4 regions of the Arthrobacter sp. NPDC080082 genome follow, and region 1 is predicted to be linked to each of the others. Evidence: predicted binding sites of a transcription regulator. Region 1 holds the regulator's gene; each other region holds the start of a gene.
The links. The regulator HrcA, encoded in region 1, represses chaperone genes, less so after heat shock. The targets are predictions, from matches to a motif close to TTNGCACTCGNNNNNNNCGAGTGCNAA.
Positions count from the first base shown of each region.

Region 2: the regulator HrcA is predicted to act here: its motif matches at 1,595-1,621, upstream of AB0O44_RS00955 (FmdB family zinc ribbon protein).
Region 3: the regulator HrcA is predicted to act here: its motif matches at 2,645-2,671, upstream of groL (chaperonin GroEL).
Region 4: the regulator HrcA is predicted to act here: its motif matches at 1,294-1,320, upstream of groES (co-chaperone GroES).

Region 1 is NZ_JBFBKQ010000002.1:418,290-422,495, reverse strand. It holds gene AB0O44_RS06330 (16S rRNA (uracil(1498)-N(3))-methyltransferase) at 1-660, opposite strand, end outside; gene dnaJ (molecular chaperone DnaJ) at 663-1,793, opposite strand; gene hrcA (heat-inducible transcriptional repressor HrcA) at 1,860-2,873, opposite strand; gene AB0O44_RS06315 (DUF3097 domain-containing protein) at 3,117-3,974, shown strand; gene AB0O44_RS06310 (DUF4870 domain-containing protein) at 4,102-4,206, shown strand, end outside.
Region 2 is NZ_JBFBKQ010000001.1:211,928-216,133, forward strand. It holds gene galU (UTP--glucose-1-phosphate uridylyltransferase GalU) at 1-824, opposite strand, end outside; gene AB0O44_RS00950 (5-formyltetrahydrofolate cyclo-ligase) at 921-1,556, shown strand; gene AB0O44_RS00955 (FmdB family zinc ribbon protein) at 1,713-1,964, shown strand; gene AB0O44_RS00960 (RcpC/CpaB family pilus assembly protein) at 2,050-2,796, shown strand; gene AB0O44_RS00965 (DUF4011 domain-containing protein) at 2,856-4,206, opposite strand, start outside.
Region 3 is NZ_JBFBKQ010000007.1:153,531-157,736, forward strand. It holds gene AB0O44_RS14980 (ribonuclease HI family protein) at 1-672, opposite strand, end outside; gene groL (chaperonin GroEL) at 834-2,471, opposite strand; gene AB0O44_RS14990 (ABC transporter substrate-binding protein) at 2,758-3,996, opposite strand; gene AB0O44_RS14995 (cold-shock protein) at 4,092-4,206, opposite strand, start outside.
Region 4 is NZ_JBFBKQ010000001.1:237,530-241,735, reverse strand. It holds gene AB0O44_RS01060 (class I SAM-dependent methyltransferase) at 1-788, opposite strand, end outside; gene AB0O44_RS01055 (hypothetical protein) at 845-1,240, shown strand; gene groES (co-chaperone GroES) at 1,477-1,773, shown strand; gene groL (chaperonin GroEL) at 1,855-3,465, shown strand; gene AB0O44_RS01040 (acyltransferase family protein) at 3,721-4,206, shown strand, end outside.

The DNA.
Region 1 (4,206 bases):
GATCCCGCCCTCCGGTCCCACGATCAGCAGCACCTCGCGCGGCGCCGCGCCGTCGTCCGCGCCAACAACTTTCTCCTGCCAGTCGGCCAGCACCCGGCGCAGCGGCCGGACGGCGTCCTCGTGCAGGATCACGGCCAGCCCGGCGGATGCCACCGTGGCGGCGACCGCCGCCTGCAGCGAGCCGCCGTCCACGGCGGCGCGGACCTCGGGGATCCAGGCGCGGCGGGCCTGCTTCGCCGCCGCCGTCACCACGGACTGCCACTTGGCGTGCGCCTTCGCGGCGCGTTCGGGCTTCCAGCGGACGATCGACCGTTCGGCCTGCCACGGGACGACGGCGTCGATCCCCAGCTCCGTCGCGGTCTCGGCCGCGAGTTCGTCCCGGTCACCCTTCGCCAGGGCCTGCACCAGCACCAGCCGCACCGTGGGACGCGGCTCGTCGTTGACCGCGGTGCACTCGAGCGTCAGCTCCTGGGGCCCGGCGCCGGTGACCGTGCCGGTGATCCGGCGGCCGGCGCCGTCGGCGATGTCCACCTGCTCCCCCGCAGCGAGGCGCTTGACCGTGACGGCATGCCGCGCCTCGGCGCCGTCCAGCACGAAGGTGGAACCGGGGGCCTGGTTGTCCAGGGTTCCGGCGGGGGTGAAGAAGACCGGGTTGCTCACCGCTACAGGTTACCGAGGCGGTCCCGCAGCTTGGCGAAGACCCCGCCGCTGGCGGCCAGCTTGCCCTCGGTGAACTGCTCGCCGCGGAGCTTGGCCAGCTGGCGCATGAGGTCCTCCTGGGCGGCGTCGAGCTTGGCGGGGGTCTCCACCTGGAGGTGCACCTTGAGGTCGCCGCGGCCGTAGCCGCGCAGGTGGGTGACGCCGAGCCCGCGCAGGGTGATGACCTCGCCGGACTGAGTGCCGCTCTTGACGTCGATTTCCTGCTGCCCGTCGAAGGTGTCCAGGGTCAGCTCGGTGCCGAGGGCCGCGGCCGTCATCGGAATGGTGAGGCTGGCGTGCAGATCGTCGCCCTCGCGGACGAAGGTCGGGTCGTTGTTGACCCGGATCTCCACGTACAGGTCGCCGGAGGGGCCGCCCGCCGGGCCGGCCTCGCCCTGGCCGGAGAGCTGGATCCGGGTGCCGGTGGCAACGCCGGCGGGGACCTTGACGGTCAGCGACCGGCGGCTGCGGATCCGGCCCTGGCCGGCGCACTCGTTGCAGGGGTCCTTGATGACGGTGCCGAAGCCCTCGCAGCTGCCGCATGGGGCGGTGGTCATGACCTGGCCCAGGATGGAGCGGACCGGGCGCTGGACCTGGCCGCTGCCGCCGCAAATGTCGCAGCGTTCCGGGTGGCTGCCCTCGCGGCAGCAGGAGCCCTCACAGGTGGGGCAGGTGACGGCGGTGTCCACCTCGAGCTTCTTGTTGACGCCGAAGACGGCGTCGCGCAGCTCGATCCGGACGCTGATCAGCGCGTCCTGGCCGCGGCGGACGCGGGAGGCCGGGCCGCCGGCTCCGGCGGCACCGCCGAAGAAGGTCTCGAAGATGTCCTGGAACGCGAAGCCCTGACCGGCGTAGCTGCCGCCGCCGAAGCCGTTGTCCGTGCCGTTCTCGTTGCCGGTGGTGTCGTAGACGCGGCGCTTCTGCGGGTCGGAGAGCACCTCGTAGGCGTGGGTGACCGCCTTGAAGCGCTCGGACGCGTCCTCGCCCGGGTTGACGTCCGGGTGCAGGGTCCGCGCGAGTTTGCGGTAGGCCTTCTTGATTTCCTCGCCGGTTGCTTCGCGGGAGACTCCAAGAACGTCGTAGTGGCTGCTCAAAGTGTGTATCTCTTCCTTTTTGTACTGCCGGTGCTGGGCGACAAGCCTGGTGGTGGATCCGGCCGGTCAGGGCCCGAGGATCCGTGAAAGGTAGCGGGCCACCGCGCGGACGGCGGCCATAGTGGTGGGGTAATCCATCCGGGTGGGGCCGAGGATGCCCACCTTGGCGGTGGCGTCGGGGCCGTACCCGGTGGCCACCACGGAGGCCTCGGAGAGCCCGTCGTAGGGGTTCTCCCGGCCGATGCTGACGGTCACGCCGCGGGGGTCCTCGGCCATGTCCGAGAGCAGCCGGAGCATGACCACCTGCTCCTCGAGGGCCTCGAGGACGGGGCCAATGCTCAGCGGGAAGTCAACGTTGGAGCGGGCGAGGTTGGCCGTGCCGGCCATCACCATCCGCTCCTCGCGGCTGCTGGCGGCCAGCGCCTCCAGTCCGCGGGCCAGCGCCTGGGCGGCGCCGCGGCGGGCGGGGGCGGTGCTGTCGACGACGTCGGGCAGGGTCTGCGGGAGCAGGCTCAACGGGGTTCCGCCGAGCCGGCCGAGGAAGACGCCCCGCAGCTCGGCGAGGGTTTCGTCGCCAAGGTCCTGGCCGACGTCGATGACGCGCTGTTCGACCTTGCCGGTGTCAGCGATGAGGACGGTCAGCACCTTCCGCGGTGCCAGCAGCACAAACTCGATGTGCCGCACCCGCGCTCGGCTGAGCAGCGGGTACTGCACCACGGCCACCTGGTTGGTCAGCTGCGCCAACAGGCGCACGGTCCGGTCCAGGACGTCGTCGAGGTCTTCGGAGCCCTCCAGCAGGGCCTGGATGGCCCGCCGCTCCGCCGGGGACAGCGGCTTGACCGCGGAGATGCGGTCCACGAAGAGCCGGTAGCCCTTGTCCGTGGGGATCCGGCCGGCGCTGGTGTGCGGGGCGGTGATCAGCCCCTCGTCCTCCAGCGCGGCCATGTCGTTGCGGATCGTTGCGCTGGAGACGCCCAAGTGGTGGCGTTCCACCAGCGCCTTGGAGCCCACGGGTTCACGGGAATGGACGTAGTCCTCCACGATGGCGCGCAGCACTTCGAGTTTGCGTGGTTCGCTCACGCCGCACCTCCAATCGAGCCTCAACCGTCAACCGGCGCCCGCCGCCCGGAAGAACCCGGGGGTTAGCACTCGGCATGCCTCAGTGCTAACCAGTCTAATATGTCCGGCCGCGTTGTTAGCATTGGATTCGCTCCGGGCGTGACCGTGGCAAGCCGGGCGACTGCCCGGCGCGGCCGGCCACCACCCCGGCCCGACGCAGTCCCCCGTTGCAGTTCCGCCCCGATGCAAAGCAGTGTGTAACCGATGTCCTATCAGAACTGGGGCCCGCAGGACCTCACCGCCCCCGCCCCTTCCCAGCTGCCCGAGGTCCCGGTGCAGCGCGGCATGGTCCTCGAGGACGTGCAGTCCGGCTGGGTTGGTGCCGTCACCCGGGTGGAGAAGTCCGGCGGCATGCACGTCGTGGCCCTTGAGGATCGGCGCGGGAAGTCCCGGACTTTCCGACTCGGCTACGGCTTCCTCCTGGAGGGCCGGCCCATCCGGCTGATGCCGCCGGCACCCCGGGCGCCCGCAGGACCGGCAGCCGGGACGCGCACGGCGTCCGGCTCGGTGCGCGTGGAGGGCCAGCGGGCGCAGGTGGCCAAGGCCAGCCGGATCTGGGTTGAGGGCAAACACGACGCCGAACTGGTCGAGAAGGTCTGGGGCGACGATCTCCGGGTCGAGGGCATCGTCGTCGAACCCCTGCACGGCATCGACGATCTCTCAGCCGCGGTCAGGGACTTCCGTCCGGGTCCCGGCCGCCGCCTCGGCGTCTTGGTGGACCACCTGGTGGCCGATTCCAAGGAGTCCCGGATCGCCGAGGCCGTCATGGCTTCCCCCGGAGCCCGCGGAAACGTCCTGATCGTCGGCCACCCGTACATTGACGTCTGGCAGGCCATCCGGCCGTCCGTGCTGGGCATCGAACGCTGGCCCGTGATCCCCCGCGGCGTGGACTGGAAGACCGGCATCCTGACCGCCTTCGGCTGGCCGCACAGCACCAAGGAGGACATCGGGTTGGGCTGGCAGAAACTCCTCGGCGCCGTCCGCAGCTACGCCGACCTGGAACCCTCGCTTCTGGGCCGGGTGGAGGAGGTCATCGACTTCCTCACCGCCCCGGAACAGTAGGGCCCGTCCGGCAAGGTGGCGGGCGTCGGCGCCCAAGCAAGTATTCTTGATACGGTGGCCGCCGCGTTGTGACGGTGGCCGCGCCCGCACAGGTACCAACGCTCCACCGCAATCCAAAGGACGAAACGTGGCAGAAGACGCACGCGAACACACGGACCCCCAGGCCGGTCACGGCCAGTCGCAGTACCATGGCGTTCCCGCAAATGCGCTTCCCCTGACCGCCAGCGAGGAC
Region 2 (4,206 bases), on a different contig from region 1:
ACGCAGGCCTTCAGGTAGCTCAGCTTGTCGCCGGTGTCGTAGCGGCGGCCGCGGAAGACGACGCCGTACACGCCGTAGCCTTCACCCTCGCCGGCGGCGAGTTCCTGCAGTGCGTCGGTGAGCTGGATCTCGCCGCCGCGGCCGGGCTCGGTGCGCTCCAGCACGTCGAAGACGGCCGGGTGCAGGACGTAACGGCCGATGATCGCCAGGTTGGAGGGCGCGTCTTCGACGTCGGGCTTCTCCACGAGGTGGTTGATGCGCACGTAGTCTTCGCCGTCGACGGCCTCGACGTCGGCGCAGCCGTAGGCGCTGATCTGGGACGGATCGACCTCGATCAGGGCCACGACCGAACCGCCGGTCTTGGCCTGCACCTCGATCATGGTGCTCAGCAGTTCGTCGCGGGCGTCGATCAGGTCATCACCGAGCAGGACGGCGAACGGCTCGTAGCCGACGTGCTGCTTCGCACGCAGCACAGCGTGGCCGAGGCCCATCGGGTCACCCTGGCGGACGTAGTGGATGTCGCCGAGGTTGCTGGCGGCCTGGATGGACTCGAGCTTGGCGGTGTCACCCTTTGCTTCGAGGGTCGCCTCCAGGGTGGGGACCCGGTCGAAGTGGTCTTCAAGGGCCCGCTTGCTGCGCCCGGTGATCATCAGGACGTCGTTGAGGCCCACCTTGACGGCTTCCTCGACCACGTACTGGATGGCCGGCTTGTCGACGACGGGCAGCATCTCCTTCGGCATCGCCTTGGTGGCGGGAAGGAAGCGGGTGCCGAGGCCCGCTGCGGGGATGACGGCCTTGCGGACGGAGGCGTTAGGTGTCTTCACCCGACTAATCTAACCGAGGGGGCAAACATCAGGTAATTGCCCTTACGGTGCGGCTGCGGCGTGTTTGCCCGGCCGGCGAGGCGAAGGAGCCACTGCATGGAAGCGCGCGACAGGGACACCAAGGAAGCGATCCGCACCCGGCACCGGCAGCGTCGGGCGGCAATGACGCCGGCGGCGCGCTCGGCGGCCGGTTCAGCCCTGGCCGTGCACGGCGCCGCGTGGGCGGCGTCGCTTACCGACGGCGGAACAGGCACCTTCGCCGCCTACCTGGGGGTCGGCTCGGAGCCGCCGACTCTTCCCCTGTTGGAGGCCCTGCACGACGCCGGGCATAGGGTGCTGCTTCCCGTCTGCGAGCCGGACCTGGAACTGAGCTGGGTGGTGTGGACGCCGCAGAGCGAATACGCGCGGAGCCGGTACGCGCCGCTTCAGGAACCAATCGGGGAACGGCTTGGCACCGATGCCGTGGCGGGGGCAGCCGGAATCTTCGTTCCCGCCACCGCGGTGGACCTCGACGGAAACCGGATCGGCCAGGGCGGCGGCTACTACGACAAGTTCCTCGCCGCCCTCTCGGCCCTGCCCGGGAACGACGGCAGCCACCCGGTGCCGACTGCCGGCGTCGTCTACGCCGATGAAGTGTTGCCCGCGGGCACCATCCCCGTCGAAGTCTTCGACCGGAAGGTCGGGGCCGCACTCACGCCCGACGGCCTTGTTCCCACAGTCGCCAGCCGCTGACGCCGCATATTCTTCCACTTGTTCGCGCGGTGATAGAATTAGCACTCAGGCCCTGTGACTGCTAATCCCCTGGCTCCCCGAGCCAGCCGCCCCTCAAGGAGCGGACGGGAGGGACGCAGTACGGGACCTGCTCGTTTGTCCTAGAGGAGGAACCCAGTGCCCACGTACGCCTACGCTTGCAAGGACTGCAACCACGCCTTCGAGACCGTGCAGTCGTTCTCCGATGAATCGCTGACGACCTGCCCGGAGTGCCAGGGAACATTGCGCAAGAAGTTCAACAGCGTCGGAGTCGTCTTCAAGGGCTCCGGCTTCTACCGGACCGATTCCCGCGATTCCAAAGGCAGCTCCGTGGCGCCCGCCGCACCGGCTGCCACCCCGGCCGCGGCTCCGACCGCCGCCGCCAACTAAGGCACCTGCAGCTTCCCGCTGTAGCTTGTCCACATAGCCCGGACCGGGGCTAAGCCCGCCGCGTTCAGGCTCCTACCGTGAAGCCATGGCACCAGCAAGGCTTCACTTCTTTCGTACCGGGACTGCCCGCGGCCCATCCGTTGTGGGCCGGCCCGCGGGAGGACGCTTACTTACCTCCCGCCGGTCCTCCCCACGTCGCCTCCGTCGCTGGGTGGGGCGCAACCGCAGGCTGATCGCCGCCCTTCTGTTGTGCCTGGCCGCCGGGCTCGCAGTCCAGCAGCTTACTCCCGCTCCCCCGCCGACGGTCACGGCCTGGGCCGCGGCCGGGGATCTTCCGGCGGGGCGGCTCCTCGCCCCGGGGGATCTCAACGCAGTCCAGGTTCCGCCGGGGGTTTTACCTGACGCGGCCATTGACCCGTCGACGGCCGAGGGGCAGCAGCTGGGCATCGCGTTGAGCCGGGGGCAGTTGCTGAGCTCATCGTTCTTTGTCGGACCCGGCCTCTTGACCGGGAGCCCACCCGGTTCCGCCGCCGTACCGTTGCGCATGGCTGATCCCGCCTCGATCCAGCTGGTCTCCCCCGGTCAGCTGGTCAACATCGTGCTGACCGGCGGCAATGGGTTTGAGCAGGCGGCAACGTCGGAGATTCTGGCCGCGCGCGTCCCGGTGCTCTGGACCTCCGCCCGTGGCGGCAGGTCCGGGCAATGGCTCGACGTCGGCGATACGGACGGGCTGATGGTGGTTGCGGCCGACCCCGAGCAGTCCAGGAAGCTTGCCGGCGCGTCGACGCAGGGACAGTTATTTTTTGTCCTCGTTGGTCCCGGTGGGCCGTAGTCACGCTGCGGGCGTGCTGTTGCTCACCGTCCCGCGCCGGCGCTGCCCCGCCCCTGGTGTCAGCCCCAGTGCGGCGGCTTCTGTTCCTGCAGCCAGGCGTCGTGGTCATACCCGCCGGGCTCGTCGCCCCAGCGTCGGGGATCATCCTCCGCGGCTTTGGTGGGAAGGATCCCTGCCGGGGACGCGCTGTGTGCAGCGGCGCCTTCGGCCCGGGACGGCTGACCGGAAGCACTGGCTGCAGTCCGGTCCGCGTCCTGATCCGGGGTACCGGCACTCCGGCCCTCCCCGGCCCGGGCTGCCCTGTCGGTATCGATGGTGGCCGCCGTGGCGGGTTCCCCGTGGGCTTCGCCGGGATGGTTCCGGTTGTCGTTTGCGGCGCTCTGGTGACTGGTCACGTCCGCCTCCTTAGTACTGCTCGTAAATTCCTGCTGGTGCGCCGCGGCGGCCCAGGCGGTGGGCGCCTGGCCGGTGGCCGCATACGCGTCCCGGGCGCTCTCGAGCCCGAAACTTTCCATGTCGTCCGAGAAGCCCGGAGCGGTCCCGATCCGGGAGGACGCCACCGGCTTCTCCAATCCAAGGTACCCGCCAATCCGGTCCGCGCACACGGAGGGATCGGTAAAGACCTCGATGGTCCACAGCGCCATGTAGCGCCAGCCCAGGCGTTCCAGCAGCTGCGGCCGGAGCCGGCTGCGTTCGCGGACGGTCATCCGCCGGTAACGCTCGGTTCCGTCGGATTCGATGGCCACCGGACGCGGGATGTCGGCGTCGTCCTGTCCAATCGTGTGCAGTGGATCCGCAGCCGCCACCATGTCCAGGGCTCCGTCGTACTGGTGCCAGACGCGGGCGCCGCGGGCGCGGAGCCTGTCGCCGAGGTCCGTGACCAACGGGTCCGCACCTAGCGCCTGCTCGCTGGCGGCGGCGCGGGACGCGGGGCTGCCCAGGTCCGAGTTGCCGGCAATCTCCCGGTCGATCAGCTCGTAGAAGTCAACGGCCCCGTGGCTCAGCCGGGAGCTGTCCAGATCCTCGGGCCGGAAGCAGGTGAGCACGTGGAGGGAGCGCCGGGCACGGGTCATCGCCAGTGCGAACTTGGCGCGGCCGCCTTCGACGGACAGGGGCCCCAGGCTGTGCAGCGCGCGGCCGTGCGGCGTGCGGCCGTAACCGGGCGAGAAGATCACCCGGTCGCGGACCAGGCCTTGCGCCCGTTCGAGGTCGACCACGCGGAACGATTCGGTGCCCGCGGTGAAGAAGCCCGCCAGCAGCGGGTAGTTCGGCAGCTGCAGTCGGATGGCCTCGCCGATCCGGGCGGCGTGCCGCAGGCTGCCGGTGACGACGGCGAGGGAGGTCCTCGGACGCAGCCTCGCGTGGTCGAAGACAAGTTCCACAACCCGGTTCACTTCGGCCAGGACGGAC
Region 3 (4,206 bases), on a different contig from region 1:
CAGGGCCTCCACGATCCGCTCCGGCTCCTGCGCCGTCGCTGCGGCCGCGGTCTGGTCCGCCAGCTCACTGAACAGGTCCGGTTCCGCGTACCCGTCCGGGCCGCCGAAGAGGGTGGGCTCGTCAAAGGCCACGGGTGTCGCGGGTGACGCGGCTGCCGGGGCGGTTGCCTGCGAGGGCGCTGCCTGCGGGGCCGCCGGGGTGCCGGGCCGGACGAAGCCGGGGCCTTGCCGGACGGCGACACCCTGCTGGTAGGCCATGGCGGCGCCGCGGGCACGGTCATCCGCGGCCTCGTTTAGTTCGTGGCCGGCGTGGCCGCGGACCCACTCGAACCGGTATTTGCGGCCGACCAGGGCCCGGTCAATGTCCTTCAGGAGGTCCACATTGAGCACAGGTTTGCCGTCGGACTTCTTCCAGCCCTTCCGCTTCCAGCCCGGCATCCACTTGGTGACCGAGTTGATGACGTACTGGCTGTCGCAGAGGATGTGCAGCTCCTCGTCGGCGAGGTGGGCCGTGGAGCGGAAGAGGTCCAGCACGGCCATCAGCTCGCCCTGGTTGTTGGTGCCGTGCGGCCAGCCGCCGGCGTGCCAGCAGTTGTCGTTCACGTACCAGGCCCATCCGGCCGGACCGGGGTTTCCAAGGGCCGAACCGTCGGCCGCAGCTGTAATCGTCACTGCACTATCCTGCCAGACCTGCCTGCCTCCACCGCTCCCTCACCCCCGGCGCGGGCGGCTTAAACGCCGGCGGCGGCCCCACCATAAGGTGGGACCGCCGTCGTCGTTGTACCGGGGCCTGCAGCGGACTACCGGCCGGGGTGGGCCGGGTGGCCGGGTGGCTAGAAGCCGCCCATACCGCCCATGCCGCCCATGTCGTCGCCGCCGCCCATGGCCGGAGCGTTCTTCTCCGGCTTGTCGGCCACGACGGCCTCGGTGGTGAGGAACAGGCCGGCGATGGAGGCCGCGTTCTGCAGGGCAGAGCGGGTGACCTTCACCGGGTCGTTGATGCCGGCAGCCAGCAGGTCGACGTATTCGCCGGTGGCGGCGTTCAGGCCGTGGCCGGCGGCGAGGCCGCGGACCTTGTCCACCACAACGCCCGGCTCGAGGCCGGCGTTGAAGGCGATCTGCTTCAGCGGAGCGTCGATGGCAACGCGGACGATGTTCGCACCGGTAGCCTCGTCGCCCGAGAGCTGCAGGTTGGCGAACGCCTTGGCGCCGGCCTGGATCAGGGCCACGCCACCGCCGGCGACGATGCCCTCTTCAACGGCAGCCTTCGCGTTGCGGACGGCGTCCTCGATGCGGTGCTTGCGTTCCTTGAGCTCGACCTCGGTTGCGGCACCGGCCTTGATAACTGCAACGCCGCCGGCCAGCTTGGCCAGGCGCTCCTGCAGCTTCTCGCGGTCGTAGTCGGAGTCGGAGTTCTCGATCTCGGCGCGGATCTGGGACACGCGGCCGGCGATCTGGTCGGCGTCGCCGGCACCTTCGACGATGGTGGTCTCGTCCTTGGTGACAACAACCTTGCGGGCCTTGCCGAGCAGCTCCAGGCCGGCGGTCTCAAGCTTGAGGCCGACTTCCTCGGAGATGACCTGGCCACCGGTGAGGATGGCGATGTCGGCCAGCTGGGCCTTGCGGCGGTCGCCGAAGCCCGGAGCCTTGACGGCGACGGACTTGAAGGTGCCGCGGATCTTGTTGACGATCAGGGTGGCCAGGGCCTCGCCCTCGATGTCTTCGGCGATGATCAGCAGCGGCTTGTTGGACTGCATGACCTTCTCGAGGACAGCAACCAGTTCCTTGACGTTGGAGATCTTGGAGTTGACGATCAGGATGTACGGATCCTCGAGGACCGTTTCCTGGCGCTCGGCGTCGGTGACGAAGTAGGCGGAGATGTAGCCCTTGTCGAAGCGCATGCCTTCGGTGAGCTCCAGCTCGAGGCCGAAGGTGTTGGACTCCTCGACCGTGATGACGCCTTCCTTGCCGACCTTGTCCAGGGCCTCGGCAATGAGGGCACCGATCTCGTTGTCGCCGGCGGAGATGGACGCGGTGGCGGCGATCTCTTCCTTGGTCTCGATTTCCTTGGCGGAGGCCAGGAGCTCGGCGGTGACGGCGTCGACAGCCTTCTCGATGCCGCGCTTGAGGGACAGCGGGTCAGCGCCGGCCGCGACGTTGCGCAGGCCTTCCTTGACCAGGGCCTGGGCCAGCACGGTGGCGGTGGTGGTACCGTCGCCGGCGACATCGTCCGTCTTCTTGGCAACTTCCTTGACCAGCTCGGCGCCGATCTTCTCGTACGGGTCGTCCAGCTCGATCTCCTTGGCGATGGAAACACCATCGTTGGTGATCGTGGGGGCGCCCCACTTCTTCTCGAGGACGACGTTGCGTCCACGCGGGCCGAGGGTGACCTTGACGGCGTCGGCGAGGATGTTCAGACCCCGCTCAAGACCGCGGCGTGCCTCTTCATCAAATGCAATGATCTTGGCCATAACGGCAGTAGTCCTTTCGGGACAGTCGTTAAAGAATGAACCTTGGCGTCGGTGCCCGCGACGGACGATACCTGCCCGGCAGCCTCTGTACGCCGCCGGACCGGGATCTCACCCAGCCAGGTGTTTCCTTTGCTCCCGCGGCACCGATGCTGCGCCCGGACCGGGGCCCGGCGTTAGCAGTCGATGAGCGGGAGTGCTAACTCCATAATTAGCACTCCCCCGGGGAGAGTGCAAGAAGGCTTCGCGCTCCGGGGCCTGTCCACGCGGAGCGCTTCGCCGAGGGCGATCAGGACCCGCCGCTGCGGGCCGTTTCACTGCCGGTCATCTTCGCCGTGTTGTCCGGCCCGTAGGTGTACACCATGTAGGCCGCGGCGGTCACGTCGCCATTGCTATCGAAGCTCACGGGGCCGGACTGGCCCTCGTAGTTGGGGCGCTTGCCGGCGTGGAGGACGTCGACGCACTCCTTGTAGTTGTGGCAGTCGGCGGGCTCGCCGGCCACTGCCCCGCCCGAGCCCGCGGTGCCGCCGGAGACGGCGATGAGCCGGGAGGCGATGGAGGTGCCGGCGTCGTCCTGCGCCGCGGCGGCGGCGATGGCGGCGAGGTTGACGGCGTCGTAGGCCTCCGCGGCGAAGGTCATGTCCTTGAGCCCGGGATCGATGCCGACCAGGCCCGCCTGGAACTGCGCGCTGGGGAACGTGCCGGGGAGCACTCCGCGGGCACCGTCCAGGGCGTGGGAGCCCAGGCCCTGGCCGTACTGGCCCACCGCGCCGTCGGAGAGCACCAGCTTTTTCCCCGCGAGTCCGGCGTTGTTGAGTTCGGCGATGGCGCCCTGCGCACCCTGCCGGGCGATGAGGACCACGGCGTCGGGCGCGGCGGCCTTGGCCGCGGTCGCCGCCTGCTGTGCCTGGCCGGCCGGGAATTCGGCGTCGATGGGCGTGCCGAGGCCGGCGGACTTCGCCGCGGCGGAGACCGCCACGGAGACCTCCTTGCCGTAGCTTCCGGCCTCGTGCAGGACGGCGAGCGTCTTGGCGCCGCCGTCCTTGGCGAGCTTGACCAGGATGGAGGCTTGGGCGACGTCGGCGGCGGCGGTTCGGAAGTAGTAGCCTCCGCTCCGGTAGCTGCTGAGTCCCGGTGCGGCGGTGGCCGGGGAGATCATGGCGATTTTGGCTTTGGAGAGCACGTCGATCGCGGCGGCGGCGTGGCTGGAATCCGTGGGGCCGATGACGACGTCGGCCCTGGCCGCCGCGAGGGCCTTGGCCTGGGCGGCGGTGTCCGCACTGATGGTTTCGGGGAGCAGTTCCACGGGCTTGCCCTTATGGCCGCCGGCGGCGTTGATCTCCTTGACGGCGAGTTTCACCGCGGCCAGTTGCGGGGCGTTGAGGAAGCTCTGGTCCCCGGTGTTGTCCAGCAGCACACCGATCCGCAGGGTTCCGTCCCCGCTGGCCTCGGCGGCGTCCGTCCGGGCGTTGCCGGTGGCACCGGAGCACCCGGTGAGGGCCAGGGCGGAGGCAAGAAGGGCGGACAGGACGACGGCGGCGCCGCCGGCCGTTTGTCGGCTGGCTGTTCGTCGGCCGGCTGTGGCCCGCGCCGCGGCGGTCGGCGTTGAGTCAGGACGGGCCACTAGGCGGGCCTGACGCTCTCGGCCTGGGGGCCCTTTTCGCCTTCGCCTACCTCAAGTTCCACCCTCTGGCCCTCGGCCAGCGCACGGTAGCCCTCGCCGGCGATGGCGGACCAG
Region 4 (4,206 bases), on a different contig from region 1:
TCCGCCGCGCCCCGCGGGCCGAGCACCAGCGCGGCGCGGCGGATGCCCGGGCGGCGGACGGAGTTGAACCACAGGGCGACCTCGGTGACGTCGCCGCCCACCGAAACCCACTGTGCCTCGCAGTCCGCGGGAATTGCGGTGTGGGGGATCCCGGGGCCCATCTTCACGCCGACGGCGCGGCCGGAGGCGGCCAGCGACTCCACAAAGGACAGCGGCGGGGAAAAGTCTTCCGGGTCCCAGAGCCTGGTGGTGCCCGAGGTGGACGTGGTCCGGCGGGCCGGGTCCAACCAGACCCCGTCGATCCCGTCCAGCGGCACGGATTCCGCGTCGGCGTGCACCACGGTGGCGTTCCGGAACGGGATCAGGTTCATCGTGGCGCAGGCAGCGGTGGTCTCATCCAGTTCCACCGCGGTCACGGTCAGGTCCAGGGACGCCAGGGCCATCGCATCGGCGCCGAGCCCGCAGCCCAGGTCCGCGACGTGGGTGACCCCCGCCTCCGCGAAACGCTGGGCGTGCCGGGCGGCGACCGTGAGCCGGGTGGCCTGCTCCAGGCCGGCACGGGTGAAGATCATCTGCCGGGCGAATTCGCCGAACTTGGCCTCCGCCTTGGTCCGCAGCCGGGACTGCGTCAAGGCCGCGGAGACCAGATCCGCCGGGTGGCCTGCCTTGCGGAGCGCCGCGTTGAGCTGGAACGCCTCCTCCTCCCGGTACGGGCCCAGCGAGGACAGCAGTTCCCACCCCGCCGGATTGAGCAGTGGTGCGATCTGGTCCTGCGGTGTCTCAGCCATGCCATCGATCGTAGTTCAGGCCCGGGAACCCCGCGGCGCCCACTAGGCTTGACGGCATGAAGGACAGGAACACGGAAACCGATGGAACGGCGGCGGGGGAGGCCCCGGGCCGTCGGGGATTGGCCCGCTACGCCCGCCCGGCGCTGATCGCCGGCGTCGTGGCCGCCGTCGTCTGCGCCGCGTTGCTGGTGATCATCTTCCTCCTCGACACCTTCAATGCCACGGTTTACTCGGTGGACGGCAAGGACGTCGCGGACGCCACCGACGAGGCCCGGGCCATCCGCGACACCTACGCCGGGGTCCGGATCGGCAGCATCATCTTCCTGATCGCCGGCCTCCTCGCGGCCCTGGCCGGCGGCTTCCTGCTCTACCGGACGCGCAACGACGCGCCCCGGGTGGACGAGGACGACGACGGGCTGGAGTGGGACTACGACGACTTGGCGGGGGAGTAGCCGGGCTGCTTGCCCATCCGGACATCAGGCGGCCGTTCGCCACAGATGAACTTCTGGCACTCACCTTGACCGAGTGCTAACTCCTTACATAGAGTCGTCATTAGCACTCCCCCTAGGCGGGTGCTAACACCAAAGCATCAGCTGCCAGGCTGCTGCCGGCACCGCGACGACGGTCTGTACGCATGGCACCACCGCTTTGAAGTCCATGAATTTGCTGACGAAAAGGAGAGGTCCGAGTGTCGGTCTCTATTAAGCCTCTTGAGGATCGTATTGTTGTCCGCCCGCTCGAAGCCGAGCAGACCACGGCCTCCGGCCTGGTTATCCCGGACTCCGCGCAGGAGAAGCCGCAGGAAGGCGAAGTTGTCGCGGTAGGCCCCGGCCGCTTCGATGACAACGGCAACCGCGTTCCCGTCGACGTTGCCGTTGGCGACGTCGTCATTTACTCCAAGTACGGCGGAACCGAAGTCAAGACCGGCGGTGTCGAGTACCTCGTACTGTCCGCCCGCGACGTTCTGGCGATCGTCGTAAAGTAACTCTCTTGGATCCCCGCGCCGCCGGACCGTCAGTGATGAACGGGACGGCTGCGCGGGGTTCTTTCGTGAAAGGACAACACCATGGCAAAGCAGCTCGCGTTTAACGACGCTGCCCGCCGGTCCCTCGAGGCCGGTATCGATAAGCTCGCCAACACCGTCAAGGTGACGCTCGGCCCCCGCGGCCGCAACGTCGTGCTGGACAAGAAGTGGGGCGCCCCCACGATCACCAACGACGGCGTGACCATCGCCCGCGAGGTTGAGCTGGACGACCCCTACGAGAACCTGGGCGCGCAGCTGGCCAAGGAGGTCGCCACCAAGACCAACGACGTCGCCGGTGACGGCACCACCACCGCAACGGTGCTGGCGCAGGCCCTGGTCAAGGAAGGCCTGCGCAACGTTGCCGCCGGCGCCGCCCCGGGCCAGATCAAGCGCGGCATCGAGGTCTCCGTCGAGGCCATCGCCGCCCGCCTGCTGGAGAACGCCCGTCCGGTTGAGGGCACCCAGGTGGCCAACGTTGCCGCCATCTCCGCGCAGAGCGACGAGGTCGGCGAACTGCTGGCCGAGGCGTTCGGCAAGGTCGGCAAGGATGGTGTGATCACCATCGAGGAGTCCTCCACCACGCAGACCGAACTCGTCCTTACCGAGGGCATGCAGTTCGACAAGGGCTACCTGTCCCCGTACTTCATCACCGACGCGGACCGCCAGGAAGCCGTCCTCGAGGACGCCCTCATCCTGATCAACCAGGGCAAGATCTCTTCGCTGCAGGACTTCCTGCCGCTGCTGGAGAAGGCCCTGCAGGCCTCCAAGCCGCTCTTCATCATTGCCGAGGACGTCGACGGAGAGGCCCTGTCCACGCTGATCGTCAACCGCATCCGCGGCACCCTGAACGTCGTCGCCGTCAAGGCTCCCGGCTTCGGTGACCGCCGCAAGGCCATGCTGCAGGACATCGCGACCCTGACCGGCGCGCAGGTCGTCTCCCCGGAACTGGGCCTCAGCCTGGACACCGTGGGCCTGGAGGTCCTCGGTACCGCGCGGCGTATCACCGTCACCAAGGACAACACCACGATCGTCGACGGTGCCGGTTCTGCCGAGGACGTCGCGGCCCGTGTCGCACAGCTGCGCGCCGAGCTGACCCGCACCGACTCGGACTGGGACAAGGAAAAGCTGCAGGAACGCCTGGCCAAGCTGGCCGGCGGCATCGGCGTGATCAAGGTCGGCGCCGCCACCGAGGTCGAGCTGAAGGAAAAGAAGCACCGCATCGAAGATGCCGTGTCCTCCACGCGCGCCGCGCTGGAAGAGGGCATCGTCTCCGGCGGCGGTTCGGCCCTTGTCCACGCCCTCAAGGCCCTCGACGAGGACCCGACAGTCAAGGCGCTCGACGGCGACGCGGCAGCAGCCGTGGGCATCGTTCGCCGGGCACTGACCCAGCCGCTGCGCTGGATCGCCCAGAACGCCGGCTTCGACGGCTACGTCGTTGCCGCTCGGGTGGCGGACTCGGCCGTCAACCAGGGCTTCAACGCGAAGACCGGTGAGTACGAGGACCTGATCGCCGCCGGCGTGATCGACCCCGTCAAGGTCACCCGCGCCGCCCTTCGGAACGCTGCCTCCATCGCCGCGCTGGTTCTCACCACCGAGACCCTGGTGGCGGAGAAGCCGGCCGACGAAGACGAGCACGCCGGCCACCAGCACTAGGCCAACGTGTAGTTCCGGCTGCACCACGTGCACCATCTGCATCAGAGAGAGGACGCCCCGGCATTGCGCCGGGGCGTTCTTTCTGCTTTCCCGGCTGCGACGGGAGAACATGGCCGGTTCACAAGCTCCTCACAGTCCGCTCTGCTTAACTCGCTGGGTGCACCCCGGCGGCTGGCACCCCCGGCGCACCTTCCGTAGAGTGGAACACTTAGGTTTCGGCGGCCCGATGCAGGCCGTACGTGGTGAGGAATTTTGATGACGCAGCAGGCGGGGCTCCAGGAAGCGGCTCCCACGGGCGTTCCGGCCCGTCCCAACCGGAAACCCGGCTACCGGCCCGAGATCCAGGGGCTGCGGTCGCTGGCTGTCCTGATGGTGATGACCTATCACATCTGGTTTGGCCGGGTCTCCGGCGGTGTGGACGTGTTCCTGCTGGTGTCGGCTTTCCTCATGACCCTTCAGTTCGTGGGACGTTACGACGACGGGCGTCCGACCGCCCTGGTCAAACACTGGCTGCATCTCTTCCGCCGCCTCATCCCGGCGGCCGTCGTCGTGGTGGTCGCCACGCTGGCGGCGATGATCTTGTTCCTTCCTCGGACCCGGTGGCTGGACATCGTCGGCCAGGGTTGGGCGTCCCTGGTGTATTCCGAAAACTGGCTGCTGCAGGCCCAGGCCACCGACTACTACGCCTCGGACCACTCCTCGGCCAGCCCCTTCCAGCATTTCTGGTCGCTGTCCATCCAG